Regions from separate parts of the Actinoplanes digitatis genome, predicted to be linked through region 1. Evidence: riboswitches for the same ligand, from Rfam matches in the RefSeq annotation. Region 1 holds a riboswitch; the other holds the start of a gene.

Region 1 (7,225 bases):
GCGACGCAGGCCGCCGGGGCCGGTGGCACGTTCTGCGAGCTCCAGGCGCTGAACTTCGAGGACGACGTGGTGGAGATGGGCCACGACGGCCCGGCGCACCTGGCGCTCGGCGCCCGGGACCCGCTGCTGCGCGGCCTCGGCGTCTTCCACGGCAAGCGCGGCTGGGGCGTCAGCGTCGAGGCCGACGTGCGGCCCGGCCCGGTCACGCTGCTGGGGCTCGGCCAGGACCGGGACGGCTCGCTGTCGTTCATCGCCGCCGAGGGCGCGGTCGTGCCGGGGCCGCTGCTGGCGATCGGCAACACGACGAGCCGGGTCGACTTCGGCCGCGACCCGGGCGAGTGGGTGGACGACTGGAGCGCCTCCGGGGTCGGCCACCACTGGTCGCTGTCGCTGGACCACCGCGCGGCGGACTACCGGGCGGCCGCGAGCCTGCTGGGCATCGAGTTCCGCCAGGTCTGACGCGGTGCGGCAGACTTGCGGCGTGACCACCATCGGGTTCCTGCACACCGCCGAAGCGCACGTGCCCACCTTCCGCGGCCTGGTCGCGGAGCTGGCGCCGGGCGTGCGCGACCTGCATGTCGTCGACGAGCGGCTGCTGGCCGACGCCGCGGCGCCCGGCGTCGATTCCCGGATCGCCGAGCGGCTGCGCTCGCTTGCCGACTCCGGGGCGGACCTGGTGGTGTGCACGTGCTCGACGATCGGCGGGCAGACGGAACGGGTCGGCGCCGGGGTGCCGGTGCTGCGGCTGGACCGCCCGATGGCCGAGGCGGCCGTCGCGATCGGCGGGCGCATCGCCGTTGTCGCCACGGTGGAGTCGACGCTCGCGCCGACCCGCGCGCTCCTGCTGGAGTGCGCGGCGGGCCCGGTGGAGATCGTGGACGCGCCCTGCCTGGACGCCTGGGCGCTCTTCGCGGCCGGCGACCTGGCGGGCTACGCGCGGCGGGTGGCGGCGCACTGCCGCGGCCTCACCGCGGACGTGATCGTCCTGGCGCAGGCCAGCATGGCGCCCGCGGCCGATCTCCTTGCCGACCTGCCGACACCGGTCCTGACCAGCCCGCGGACGGCGGTCCTGCGCGCGGCGGCGGCACTGAAAGACCCAGGTCACCCGGGTTCCGGGTGACCTGGGCCGCGGTGGATCAGTAGCGGTAGTGGTCCGGCTTGAACGGGCCCTCGACCGCGACGCCGAGGTACTCGGCCTGCCGCTTGGTCAGCTCGGTCAGCCGCACGCCCAGCGCGTCGAGGTGCAGGCGGGCCACCTTCTCGTCCAGGTGCTTCGGGAGCACGTAGACCTGCTTCTCGTACTCGCCCGGCTTGACCCAGAGCTCGATCTGCGCGATGACCTGGTTGCTGAACGAGTTGGACATCACGAAGCTCGGGTGCCCGGTGGCGTTGCCCAGGTTCATCAGGCGGCCCTCGGAGAGCACGAGGATCGCGTGCCCGTCCGGGAAGTGCCACTCGTGCACCTGCGGCTTGACCTCGACCTTCTTGATGCCCTCGACCTTGGCCAGCCCGGCCATGTCGATCTCGTCGTCGAAGTGGCCGACGTTGCCGACGATCGCGTTGTGCTTCATCTTGGCCATGTGGTCGACGGTGATGATGTCCGTGCCGCCGGTGGTGGTGATGAAAATGTCGGCCTGGGAGACCACGTCCTCGAGCCGCACGACCTGCATGCCGTCCATCGCCGCCTGCAACGCGCAGATCGGGTCGATCTCGGTCACCACGACGCGGGCGCCCTGGCCGCGCAGCGTCTCGGCCGAGCCCTTGCCGACGTCGCCGTAGCCGCAGACCACGGCGAGCTTGCCGCCCAGCATGACGTCGGTGGCGCGGTTGAGGCCGTCGACGAGCGAGTGGCGGATGCCGTACTTGTTGTCGAACTTGCTCTTGGTGACCGCGTCGTTGACGTTGATCGCCGGGAAGAGCAGCTCGCCGGTCTTGGCGAACTTGTAGAGCCGGGCCACGCCCGTGGTGGTCTCCTCGGTGACGCCGCGGATCTCGGCGGCGATCTTGGTGAAGCGCCCGCTGTCCGAGGCCAGGCTGCGGCGCAGCGTGTCGAGGATGATCGTGTATTCGTGGTTGTCCTCGGCGGTCGTCGCGGGGACCGCGCCGGCCTTCTCGAACTCGACGCCCTTGTGCACCAGCAGGGTGGCGTCGCCGCCGTCGTCCAGGATCATGTTCGGGCCGAGGCCGTCACCGAAGTCGAACAGCTGCTCGGTGCACCACCAGTACTCCTCGAGCGTCTCGCCCTTCCAGGCGAAGACCGGGGTGCCGGTGGGCGCCTCGACCGTGCCCTCGGGGCCGACGACGATCGCCGCGGCGGCCTCGTCCTGCGTCGAGAAGATGTTGCAGGAGACCCAGCGCACCTGCGCGCCGAGCGCGACGAGCGTCTCGATCAGCACGGCGGTCTGGATGGTCATGTGCAGCGAGCCGGCGATGCGCGCGCCGCGCAGCGGCTGAGCCTGCGCGTACTCGGCGCGGATGGCCATGAGGCCCGGCATCTCGTGCTCGGCGAGGCGCATCTGGTGCCGGCCGAAGCCGGCCAGGGACAGGTCGGCGACGGCGAAGTCGAGACCGTTGATCCGCTGAAGTCGATCGGACATGAAGAAGGGCACCCCCTCTTAAGGAGGCGCCCTTACGTCTTTTGGCCCGCGGCCGAGCGTGGCGGACAAGGAGTCCGTCGCAGCGCCTCTCGACCGGGTCCCGCCATCATAACGTCGGCGTCTCATGATCGCCTCTCCCCGTCGGCCGTCGGGGACGATGGTGAGCCGCGACACATCGAGAGTTGTCCGGAACCCCGTCGCCCGTTCGTCACGGTGCTGAGATCACGAAACAAGGGAGCGCTGAGATGAAGTACATGATGTTCGTCTGCACCGACACCGAGCCGGAGGCCGACGAGTCCCAGGTGCCCGACATCCACGCGTGGGTGGCGGAGAACGACGCGGCGGGGCGCCGGTTGCAGGGCAACGAGCTCGCCTCGCCGGCCGCGGCCACCACGGTCCGGGTACGCGGCGGCGAACTGCTCCTCTCCGACGGGCCGTTCGCCGAGACCAAGGAGGTGATCGTGGGCTTCGACATCCTCGAGTGCGCCGACCTGGACGAGGCGATCGAGATCGCCCGGGCACACCCGATGGCCTGGAACGGCCGCGTCGAGCTGCGCCCGTTCGCGTGACGCGATGAGCGCCGGGCGGGCGGTCGCCGAGGCGGGCGCGGAGGCGCGCCCGCGGATCGTCGCCGCGTTGATCCGGATCACCGGCGACTGGACCCTGGCGGAGGACTGCGCACAGGAGGCGCTGGCGCTCGCCCTGGAACGCTGGCCGCGGGACGGGGTGCCGGCGAACCCGGGCGGGTGGCTGATGACGGTCGCGCGCAACCGCGCGATCGACGTGCTGCGGCGCGCGACCGTCGAACGCCGCAAGCTCGAGGAGCTGGCGCGGCTGTCGCCCGCGCCCGAGGCGGCGGCGGGGGAGGGCGTGGTGGACGACCGGTTGCGGCTGATCTTCACCTGCTGCCATCCCGCGCTGCCGCTCGAGGCGCGGGTCGCGCTGACGCTGCGGACCATCGCCGGCGTGCCGACCGGCGACATCGCGCGGGCCTTCCTTGTCACCGAGTCCACCATGACCCGGCGGCTGACCCGGGCGAAGACGAGGATCGCCGACGCTGGCATCCCGTACCGGGTGCCGGCCGGCGCCGCGCTGACCGAGCGGCTGCCCGGCGTGCTTGCGGTGCTCTACCTGCTTTTCACCCGGGGCTACGACGCGGACGGCGAGCCCGCCTTCGCGGAGGAGGCGATCCGGCTCGCCCGGCTGCTGGACCGGCTCATGCCCGGCGATCCGGAGATCCGGGCGCTGCTGGCGCTGTTCCTGCTCCAGCACTCGCGCCGCGCCGCGCGGCGCGACGACGCGGGCGAGCTGCGCACGCTGGACCGGCAGGACCGGTCCCGCTGGGATCACGCGGCCATCGCCGAGGCGCTCGCGCTGCTGCCGGCCACGGGCGGCCAGTACGCGCTACAGGCGCGGATCGCCGCCTGCCACGTCCGCGACCCGGCCGACTGGCCGGCGATCGCCGCGCTCTACGACGAGCTGGCGCGGCTGCTGCCCTCGCCGGTGGTCGCGCTGAACCGGGCGGTGGCGCACGGGTACGCGCACGGCCCGGACGCCGGGCTCGTGCTGCTCGCCGAGGCCCGCGCCGGCGGCGCTCTGGACGGGTACCCGTACGCGGTGGCCGCCGAGGCCGACCTGACCGCACGCGCGGGCCGCGCCGACCGCGCCGTGGTCCTCTTCGAACAGGCGGCCGCGGCGGCACACTCCGAGCCGGAGCGGCGGGCCCTGCTCGCCCGCGCCGAGGAACTGACCGCACGGTGACGTCGTCACGACACTCGGTGCCCGAGTCGGCCGAAAGTCTGACCTGAAAGCGCGGAAGTCCCGCTCCGAGCCGATGTGCCCGGGACTCCTTGACCCGCAGGCTTTTGCTTGGAGCAGGAGACCGAGTCACGGAGGGGAACCCATGACGATCGACGATGAGAATCGGCCGGCCCGGCAACGGATCACGCTGACCGATATCAGCTCCCGAGCCTGGGAACACCCCGCCGACCGCGGCGCGCTCACCGCCCTGCGCGAGCTGCGCGGCTTCGACGACATCGTGCGGGCCTTCTTCGGCATGTGGAACGAGCGCGGTTTCCGGCTCTCGTACCTGGCCGGCTCGATCCGCGTCGACCACCGCCAGTACCCGCGGGTGCACCAGCGCTTCGTCGAGGCCGCGACCACCATCGACGTGGCCGAGCTGCCCGAGCTGTACGTCTCGCAGTCCCCGATGATCAATGGCCAGGCGATCGGCATGGACAAGCCGTTCATCGTCATCACCACGGGCGCGGTCGAGAAGCTCGACGACGAGGAGCTGCGCGCCCTGCTCGGCCACGAGATCGGCCACGTGCGCAGCGGCCACGCGGTCTACAAGACGATCATGATGATCCTGACCAGGTGGGCGGCGAACGTCAGCTGGCTACCGATCGGCGCGATCACGCTGCGGGCGATCATCGCGGCGATGTACGAGTGGTGGCGCAAGGCCGAGCTGTCGGCGGACCGCGCGGGCCTGCTCGCCGGCCAGGACCCGGCCGCCTCGACCCGCCTGCTGATGAAGCTCGCGGGCGGCGGCGACCTGTCCCAGATCGACACGGCGGCCTTCCTGGAGCAGGCGGCCGAGTACCAGGGCGGCGGCGACCTCCGCGACAGCATCCACAAGATCGGCATGACGGCGTGGAGCAGCCACCCGGTGCCGGTCGCCCGCGCGGCCGAGCTGCGCCGCTGGATCGACTCGGGCGAGTACGGCCGCATCCTCGGCGGCGACTTCCCGCGCCGCGACTCGGACGGCAACGCGTCGGTCTCGGGCGACGTGAAGGCGGCGGCGGGTCACTACCGGGAGGCCTTCGAGAACTCGCCGGACCCGCTGGTCACGCTGCTCCGCCGGTTCGGCGGCGGCGCGGCCGACCTGGGCGGCTGGGCCGGTGCGCAGACCGGGAAGGCGTGGGCCTGGGCGAGCACTGCCGCCGAGGCCGCCGGCCGGGCGGCCCGCCGGGAGAGCCGGCCCGCCGACCGCCCCGGTGACGGCCCGGCCGACGGTGCCGACAGCGGCAACGGTGGCAACGGCGGCAACGGCTCGGCCGGGGAGAATCCGCCGGCCTGATTGACCGTCGCCCGCGCTTCCGGCCCCCATGGAAGCGCGGGCGACTTCGTGTCCGGGCGCCGTGGGTCTTAAAATCGCGGGGTGCAGACCCGCGCCGGAACCCCGCGACCCATCACCCGCTACGGCAACCCCGTGCTGCATCGGCGGTGCGCCGAGGTGACCGTCTTCGACGACGATCTGCGGCAGCTCGTCGCCGACATGTTCGCGTCGATGGCCGCCGCCGAGGGCGTCGGGCTCGCCGCCAACCAGATCGGCGTCGACGCCCGGGTGTTCGTCGTCGACTGCCCCGACGCGACCGATGCCCACGTCGTCGCCCATGTCGTCAACCCCGTGCTGCACCTGCCCGAGGGCCGCGACCTCGAGGTCGACAGCGAGGGCTGCCTCTCGGTGCCCGGCGTCCGCGCCGACGTCGGCCGTCCCACCGTCGCGTACGTGACCGGGGTCGACATGCACGGCGAGCCGGTGCGCATCGACGGCACCGGACTGCTCGCGCGCTGCCTGCAACACGAGACCGATCACCTCGACGGGCTGCTCTACGTCGACCGGCTGCCCGCGAAGAAGCGCAAGAAGATGCTCGCCGAGAGCGCGGAGGCGCCCGGAGTCGGCGTTTCCGGCGCCCCGGACTAATAGATGTCGCCCCGCAACTATTAGCCCGGCGTCCGCGACGAACGTCAATGTCGTTTGTGAGGTGCCGCCCTCGGCCGACCGGTTCGCCCCGGCCGTCGTGACGGCGGCATCCGGGTGCTGACCGGCGAGGGTGGCATCGGAGTTTCGGCTCGGGCGTGATGATCGACGGTACGGATGGACAACAACCGCCGTGGTCGATACTCTTGCCTACGACGCCGTTGCGAGTTCTTCCCCCGTGGAATTCGCAGCGGCGTTCTTATTTCACCGCGCGGTGCTATGGCCGGCGAGGATTTTCATCCGCCGGCCACACCGCCGCGGGTGGGCTCAGCCGACCGAGATGGGAATGCTGGTGTAGCCGCGGATCGCGAGGCTGTCGCGCCGCCCCGGCTCACCGGCCAGGGCCAGGCGGGGGAAGCGGGCCAGCAGCGCCGGCACCGCCAACTGTGCCTCCAGTCGGGCCAGCGGCGCGCCGAGGCAGTAGTGGATGCCGCCGCCGAACGACAGGGGCGCGTTGTCCGCGCGGGCGAGGTCGAGCCGGTCCGGGTCGGCGAAACGCTCCGGGTCGCGGTTGCCCGCACCCAGGTACGCCACGATCCGGTCGCCGCCCGACATCGGCACGCCGGCGATCTCGAGGTCGTCCCAGGCCACCCGGCTGAGCAGCTGCACCGGCGTGTCGAAGCGCAGCAACTCCTCGACCGCGCCGGCGGCGAGGCCGGGCTGCCGGCGCAGCGACTCGAGCTGGTCCGGGTTGCGCAGCAGCGCGACGATGCCGTTGCCGAGCAGGTTCGTCGTCGTCTCGAAGCCGGCCGCGAACAGCAGGGCCGCCATGGTGAGCAGCTCTTCCTCGGTGAGCTTGTCGCCGTCCTCCTCGGCGGCCACCAGCGCACTGATCAGGTCGTCGCCCGGGTCCTTGCGGCGCTCG
Region 2 (7,225 bases), 2.7 Mb from region 1:
AACAGCGAGATCTGCACCATGTCGTCCGGCGGGATCTCGGGACCGATCTTTCCGGTACCCGTGAGGGTGTAGGTGCCGTTCGCCTCCGTCATGTCACCCTGCGGCCCCTCGTCGCCCTTGTGCGGCTCGCCCGGGGGCTCCGGCGGCGCGGGCATGGCCACCACGTCGGCGCGCCACGGCCCGGCCGAGGTGGAGAGCTGGACGTTGTCGAAGGTGGCGACGGCCTTGCCGGCGTGCCCGCCGACCGAGGTGCCGCCGGCCTGGCGCAGCAGCCTCATCTCGGGCTCGGCCGACACGAACATGCCGATCTGGGCTTCGCGGGGCAGCCCGGGCACGGTCAGCTCACCGATCCTGCGCCAGTTCGTCCCGTCGGCCGACTCGTGCCCGGTGATCAGCTCACCGCTGCGGGTCAGCCGCAGCCAGCGCGGCCCGCCGCCCGCCTCGCCGGCCAGGTCGGTCTTGTAGTTGGACTGCATGCGTACGCCGTGTGCCGGGGTGAGCAGCACCGAGGCGTACGCCGAGCCGGTGCGCGTGCCGTCCTTGATGATGACGCCCGCACCGCCCCACGGCCCGACCGGCAGCAGGGTGGAGCCGGCCAGTCCGCCGGAGGCCTGACGCTCGGCCGGCGGCTTGCCCAGCGAGGCCACCCGCACGGTGATCGAGCCGTCGCCGGTGATCGGCTGGTGTACGAACTCCATGCCGTCGGTGACCGCGGTGCCGTCCGGCCCGACCACGAAGTTGGGCCTCTCGTTAACGTCGGTGGACCCGCCGTTCGCGGCGAGCACGCTGACCCCGACGGTCAGCGCGGCGACGCCGAACAGGGTGATCACCCATCGGCGCACCGAGCGCAGCTTGGTCCACTCGGCGAGCAGCAGCCGCCCGAAGGCCTCCCCCGGCGCGGTCATCGCCCCTCCTCCTCGGTGACGCTGAACTCGACCGCGTCGCGGGTGAGCTCCATGTACGCCTCCTCCAGCGAGGCGCGGTGCGACCGCAGCTCGGAGAACGGCAGGCCGGCCTCGGTGAGCAGGGCGGCGGTCCGCTCGCCGGTGACGCCCTCGACGGTAAGTACCTCGGCGTCGATCGCGGCGACGGTGCCGCCCGCGTTGGCGAGCAGCGCCATCGCGTCGGCGCGCCGGGAGGTGCGCACGTCGACGCGGTCCTTCGAGGCCGCGGCGATCAGCTTGGACACGCTGGTGTCGGCGATGAGCCGGCCGCGGCCGATGACGATCAGGTGGTCGGCGGTGTCCTGGAGCTCGCTCATCAGGTGGCTCGAGACGAAGACCACCCGCCCCTCGGCGGCGAGCGAGCGCATGAGGCCGCGGATCCAGACGATGCCGTCCGGGTCGAGGCCGTTCACCGGCTCGTCGAACATCAGTACGGGCGGGTCGCCCAGCAGCGCCGCGGCGATGCCCAGCCGCTGCTGCATGCCCAGGGAGTAGCCGCCGGCCCGGCGGCCGGCGGCCGAGGCGAGCCCGACCTGGTCGAGGACCTCGCCGACGCGCCGCCGCGGAATCCCGTTGCTGTGCGCGAGCCACAGCAGGTGGTCGCGGGCCTTGCGGCCGGGGTGCACGGCTGCGGCGTCCAGCAGCGCGCCGACCTGGAGCAGCGGGGTGCGCAAGCTGCGGTACGGCTGCCCGTCGATCAGCGCCTCGCCCTCGTCCGGCGCGTCGAGGCCGAGGATGATCCGCATGGTGGTGGACTTGCCGGCGCCGTTGGGCCCGACGAACCCGGTCACCTCCCCCGGGCGGACGGTGAAGGTCAGGCCGTCGACGGCGACGGTGCTGCGGAAATGCTTGCGCACGCCGCTTACCTCGATGGTTGGTGGCATGGTTAGCAGGCTAGGAGCCGGACGGGCCCGCGGTCGTCACGCCGCGGAGCGGTTCTGGCTCCCCCGCGCGAGGGAGCCGCGGCCCCCTGCGCCGGGGGACGACGGCGCGCCGGGGGTGCGGTCACAATGGTTGACGTGCGGCCCACCCAGGAGAACCCCGTCCCGGGCTACCGCCGGATGCTCGAGCCGGCCTACTGGCCGTACCTGCTCGCCGCCGTGCTCGGCTGCGCCGCGCTGGTCGAGGTGGCGGTCCGCGAGGCCGGGCAGCCGCTGACCCGGCCGCTGGGCGCCCTGCTGGCCCTTGCCGCGACGGCGCCGATCGCGCTCGTGCGGGCGATGCCCGTGGTGTCGGCCGTGCTGATCGCGGCGGTGTGCCTGATCAGCCCGCTGATCGGCTACCCGCCCACGGTCGCCGTGCTGGTCGCGCTCGGGGTCGCCTGCTACGTCCTCGGCCGGCAGGGCCACGTCCGTACGGCCGGCGTGCTGATCGTGCCGTTCGTGGCCTACGCCGCCGCGCCCGGCGTCGCCATGGCGGCCGGCGGGCGCACGCCGTCGATCGCCATGCTGGCGGTGACCGCCGTCGCGGCGGTCGCCGGCACCGCCCGGCGGGCCGGCGCGGCCACCGCCCGGCACGAGGCCACCGACCGGGCCATCGCCGACACCCTGATGGAGCACGTGGCCCGGGGCGAGCGGGCCCGCATCGCCCGGGAGCTGCACGACGTCGTGGCCCACCACATCTCGATGATCGCGGTGCAGTCCGACGCCGCCCGGCTGACCACCCCGGGCATGCCGGCCGAGGGCGCCCGGCGGCTCGTCGCGATCGGCGAGACCGCCCGGGCGGCGCTGACCGAGATGCGCCGCCTGCTGGGTGTCCTGCGCGAGGACGCCGGCACCGAGGTCACCCGCCGGCCGCAGCCCGGCCTGCACCAGCTCAACGGCCTGCTGGACGAGGCGCGCGACCTGTCGGCCGGCAGCACCCGGCTGATCGTGCACGGCGGCGTCGTCCCGCTGGACCCGGGCATCGAGCTCGTCGCGTACCGGATCGTGCAGGAGGCGCTGACCAACGCGCGCCGGCACGCGGCCGGCGCCGCCGTCGACGTCGAGCTGCACTACCGGCCCGGCACCCTGCTGCTGCGGGTACGCGACAATGGTCCCGGGCCGCCGCCCGCCGGCCGGACGCCCGGCCCGGGCGGGCACGGCCTGACCGGCATGCGCGAGCGCGCCGCCATGGTCGGCGGCAGCCTCACCGCGGGGCCGGCGCCGATCGGCGGCTTCCTCATCGAGGCCGTCCTGCCGACAACCGGGGGCGAGGAATGAGCCCCATCCGGATCGTCGTCGTCGATGATCACGACGTGGTGCGCACGGCATTCGCGGCCCTGCTCGCCACGCAGGCCGACTTCAGCGTGGTCGCCACCGCGCTCGACGGCGAGGACGCGGTGGCGGTGTGCCGGGAACACCGCCCGGACCTGGTGCTCATGGACGTCCGGATGCCGGTGCTCGACGGGATCGAGGCGACCCGCCGCATCCTGGCGGAGTCCGGCGAGCACGGGCCGCGCATCCTCATCCTCACCACGTTCGACCTGGACGAACACGTCTACGACGCGCTGGCCGCCGGCGCGAGCGGCTTCCTGCTCAAGGACGTCACCGCCGAGCGGCTGTTCGACGCGGTGCGGGTGGTGGCGGCGGGCGAGGCGCTGCTCGCGCCGGCCATCACCCGCCGGCTGGTGGAGGAGTTCGCCCGGCTGCGCCGGCAGCGTCGCGCGCCGGACGGTGCGGGACTCGGCGCGCTGACGCCCCGGGAGACCGAGGTGCTGTGCCTGATCGCCGAGGGGCTCTCGAACCCGGAGATCGCGGCCCGCCTGGTGGTCGGCGAGGAGACGGTGAAGACGCACGTGAGCCGGGTGCTGGGCAAGCTCGGGCTCCGGGACCGCACGCAGGCCGTCGTCGTCGCGTACGAGTCGGGCCTGATCGTGCCCGGGCGACGCGGACCCGCGGCGACCGGCTGACCGGCCCGCCGCCCGGCTTCGGGTATCCTCGGTTGTCAGGTCGAGGGGCGCTGCGACGGGCTGGACCCGCCACGCTCGGCCTGAATTCTTCGACAAGGGCGCCTCCGATTCCGGAGGTGGCTGGTTGAACACGTCAAGTCGGGACACTGAAGCGTCGCTGCGGCGGCTGCTGGACGAGCGCGTCCTGGTGCTGGACGGCGCCTGGGGCACGATGCTCCAGGGCGCACGACTCACCCCCGCGGACTACCGGGGCGACCTGATCGTCGACCACCCGCGGGACGTCACCGGCGACCCGGACCTGCTGAACCTGACCCGCCCCGACCTGATCCTGGACGTGCACCGGCAGTATCTCGCCGCCGGCGCCGACATCACCACCACAAATACCTTCACCGCGACGAGCATCGGGCAGGCCGACTACGGCCTGGAGTCCCTGGTCCGCGACATGAACGTGCAGGGTGCGCGGCTGGCCCGGCAGGCGGCGGACGAGTTCGGCGGGCGGTTCGTCGCCGGCTCGATCGGGCCGCTGAACGTGACGCTGTCGCTGTCGCCCCGGGTCGAGGACCCGGCCTACCGCGCCGTCGACTTCGATCAGGTGCGCGCGGCGTACGCGGAGCAGATCTCCGCCCTTGCCGAGGGCGGCGTCGACCTGCTGCTGATCGAGACGATCTTCGATACGCTGAATGCGAAGGCGGCGATCGCCGCGGCCCGGGAGGTCGCGCCGCACCTGCCGCTCTGGATCTCCGTCACGATCGTCGACCTCAGCGGCCGGACCCTGTCCGGGCAGACCGTCGAGGCGTTCTGGCGCTCGATCGAGCGGGCCGAGCCGCTCGTCGTCGGCGTGAACTGCTCGCTCGGCGCGGCCGAGATGCGCCCGCACGTCGCCGAGCTCGCCAAGGTCGCCGGCGCGTACGTGGCGTGCCACCCCAACGCCGGCCTGCCGAACGCGTTCGGCGGCTACGACCAGACGCCGGACGAGACCGCCGCCCTGGTCGCCGAGTTCGCCGCGTCCGGCCTGGTCAACATCGTCGGCGGCTGCTGCGGCACCTCGCCGGAGCACATCGCCCGGATCGCCGACGCGGTGCGAGCGACGGCGCCGCGAGCGATCGCCGCCCCGACCGGGGCCACCCGGTTCAGCGGGCTGGAGCCGTTCGCGATCGGGCCGGACACCGGATTCGTGATGATCGGCGAGCGCACGAACGTCACCGGCTCGGCCCGGTTCCGCCGGCTCGTCGAGGCGGACGACTACCAGGGCGCGGTCGACGTCGCCCTGGAGCAGGTCCGCGGCGGCGCCAACCTGCTCGACGTGAACATGGACGCCGACCTGCTCGACAGCGAGCAGGCGATGACGACGTTCCTCAACCTGATCGCCACCGAGCCGGAGGTGGCCCGGATCCCGGTGATGATCGACAGCTCGCGGTGGACGGTCCTCGAGGCCGGCCTCAAGTGCGTGCAGGGCAAGGGCGTGGTCAACTCGATCAGCCTCAAGGAGGGCGAGGAGCCGTTCCTGGCGCAGGCACGCCGGATCCGCGACTACGGCGCCGGCGTGGTGGTGATGGCCTTCGACGAGCAGGGCCAGGCGGACACGACCGAACGCAAGGTGTCGATCTGCGGCCGGGCGTACGACCTGCTCGTGGAGCGGGCCGGCTTCGCGCCGGAGGACATCATCTTCGACCCGAACGTGCTCGCGGTCGCCACCGGCATCGCCGAGCACAACGGGTACGCGAAGGCGTTCATCGACGCCCTGCCCCTGATCAAGGCGCGCTGCCCGGGCGCCCGTACCAGTGGCGGTATCTCGAACCTGTCCTTCTCCTTCCGCGGCAACGACGTGGTCCGCGAGGCCATGCACTCGGCGTTCCTGCTGCACGCGGTCCGCGCCGGGCTCGACATGGGCATCGTCAACGCCGGCCAGCTCGCGGTGTACGCCGACATCCCCGCGGACCTGCTCGAACTGGTCGAGGACGTGATCTTCGACCGGCGCGCCGACGCCACCGACCGCCTCGTCACCTTCGCCTCGACCGTGACCGGTTCCGGCACCAAGCGCGAGATCGACCTGTCCTGGCGCGAGGCGCCGGTGGCGCAGCGGCTGTCGCACGCGCTGGTGCACGGCATCGTCGACTTCATCGAGGAGGACACCGAGGAGGCACGCCGCGGGCTGGCCCGGCCCCTCGAGGTGATCGAGGGCCCGCTGATGGACGGCATGAAGATCGTCGGCGACCTGTTCGGCGCCGGCAAGATGTTCCTGCCGCAGGTGGTCAAGAGCGCCCGGGTGATGAAGCGCTCGGTCGCCTACCTCGAGCCGTTCATGGAGGCGGAGAAGGAGCAGGCCCGCCTCGAGGGCCGGGTCGACCCGGGCCGCGGCCAGGGCCGGGTCGTGCTCGCGACCGTCAAGGGCGACGTGCACGACATCGGCAAGAACATCGTCGGCGTGGTGCTGGGCTGCAACAACTACGAGGTCATCGACCTGGGCGTGATGGTGCCGGCCGCGAAGATCCTTGACGTGGCCGTCGCCGAGAGCGCCGACGCGATCGGGCTCTCCGGGCTGATCACCCCGTCGCTGGACGAGATGGTCGCGGTGGCCGCCGAGATGCAGCGTCGCGGCCTGAAGCTGCCGCTGCTGATCGGCGGGGCCACGACCTCGCGCCAGCACACCGCCGTGCGGATCGCCCCCGCGTACGACGGACCGACCGTGCACGTGCTCGACGCGTCGCGGGTCGTCGGCGTGGTCTCCGACCTGCTCGACGACGAGCGCGCCGAGCGGCTGGACACCGCCAACCGCCTGGAGCAGCAGCGGCTGCGCGAGGCGCACGCCAACCGGCACTCCCAGCCGATGCTGGCCCTGGACCAGGCCCGGGCCAACCGCGAGGAGGTCGGCTTCGGCGAGCTGCCGACGCCGGTGTTCACCGGCCTGCGCACGGTCGAGCCGGGCCTGCCCGCGCTGCGCGAGCTGATCGACTGGCAGTTCCTGTTCCTGGCCTGGGAGCTCAAGGGCAAGTTCCCGGCGATCCTGGAGCAGCCGGTCGCCCGCGAGCTGTACGACGACGCGAACACCCTGCTCGACGAGATCATCGAGAACGGGTCGTTCCAGGCGCGGGGCGTGTACGGCTACTGGCCCGCGGGCACCGAGGGCGACGACATCGTCCTGGAGAACGGGGTGCGCCTGCCGATGCTGCGCCAGCAGACGGTCAAGCCGGACGGCCGCGCCAACCGCTGCCTTGCCGACTACGTCGCGCCGCGCGGCGACCACCTGGGCGGCTTCGCGGTGACCATCCACGGCGCGGAGACCCTGGCCGCGCAGTACGAGGCCCAGCAGGACGACTACCGCGCGATCATGGTCAAGGCGCTGGCCGACCGCCTCGCCGAGGCGTTCGCCGAGTACATCCACCTGCGTGCC

The links. Region 1 has a riboswitch for S-adenosylhomocysteine ahead of ahcY (adenosylhomocysteinase). Riboswitches for the same ligand answer to the same signal wherever they lie in the genome.
Region 2: linked by a shared signal. The riboswitch ahead of metH (methionine synthase) and the one ahead of ahcY (adenosylhomocysteinase) in region 1 are both predicted to bind S-adenosylhomocysteine.

What each region holds. Positions count from the first base shown of each region.
Region 1 is NZ_JACHNH010000001.1:8,224,504-8,231,728, reverse strand. It holds gene BJ971_RS36495 (L-fucose/L-arabinose isomerase family protein) at 1-459, shown strand, start outside; gene BJ971_RS36490 (aspartate/glutamate racemase family protein) at 482-1,120, shown strand; gene ahcY (adenosylhomocysteinase) at 1,137-2,597, opposite strand; S-adenosyl-L-homocysteine riboswitch at 2,615-2,694, opposite strand; gene BJ971_RS36480 (YciI family protein) at 2,843-3,166, shown strand; gene BJ971_RS36475 (RNA polymerase sigma factor) at 3,171-4,358, shown strand; gene BJ971_RS36470 (M48 family metallopeptidase) at 4,501-5,676, shown strand; gene def (peptide deformylase) at 5,758-6,303, shown strand; gene BJ971_RS36460 (cytochrome P450) at 6,628-7,225, opposite strand, start outside.
Region 2 is NZ_JACHNH010000001.1:5,547,843-5,555,067, forward strand. It holds gene BJ971_RS24425 (ABC transporter permease subunit) at 1-905, opposite strand, end outside; gene BJ971_RS24430 (ABC transporter ATP-binding protein) at 902-1,828, opposite strand; gene BJ971_RS24435 (sensor histidine kinase) at 1,964-3,145, shown strand; gene BJ971_RS24440 (response regulator) at 3,142-3,834, shown strand; S-adenosyl-L-homocysteine riboswitch at 3,871-3,945, shown strand; gene metH (methionine synthase) at 4,004-7,225, shown strand, end outside.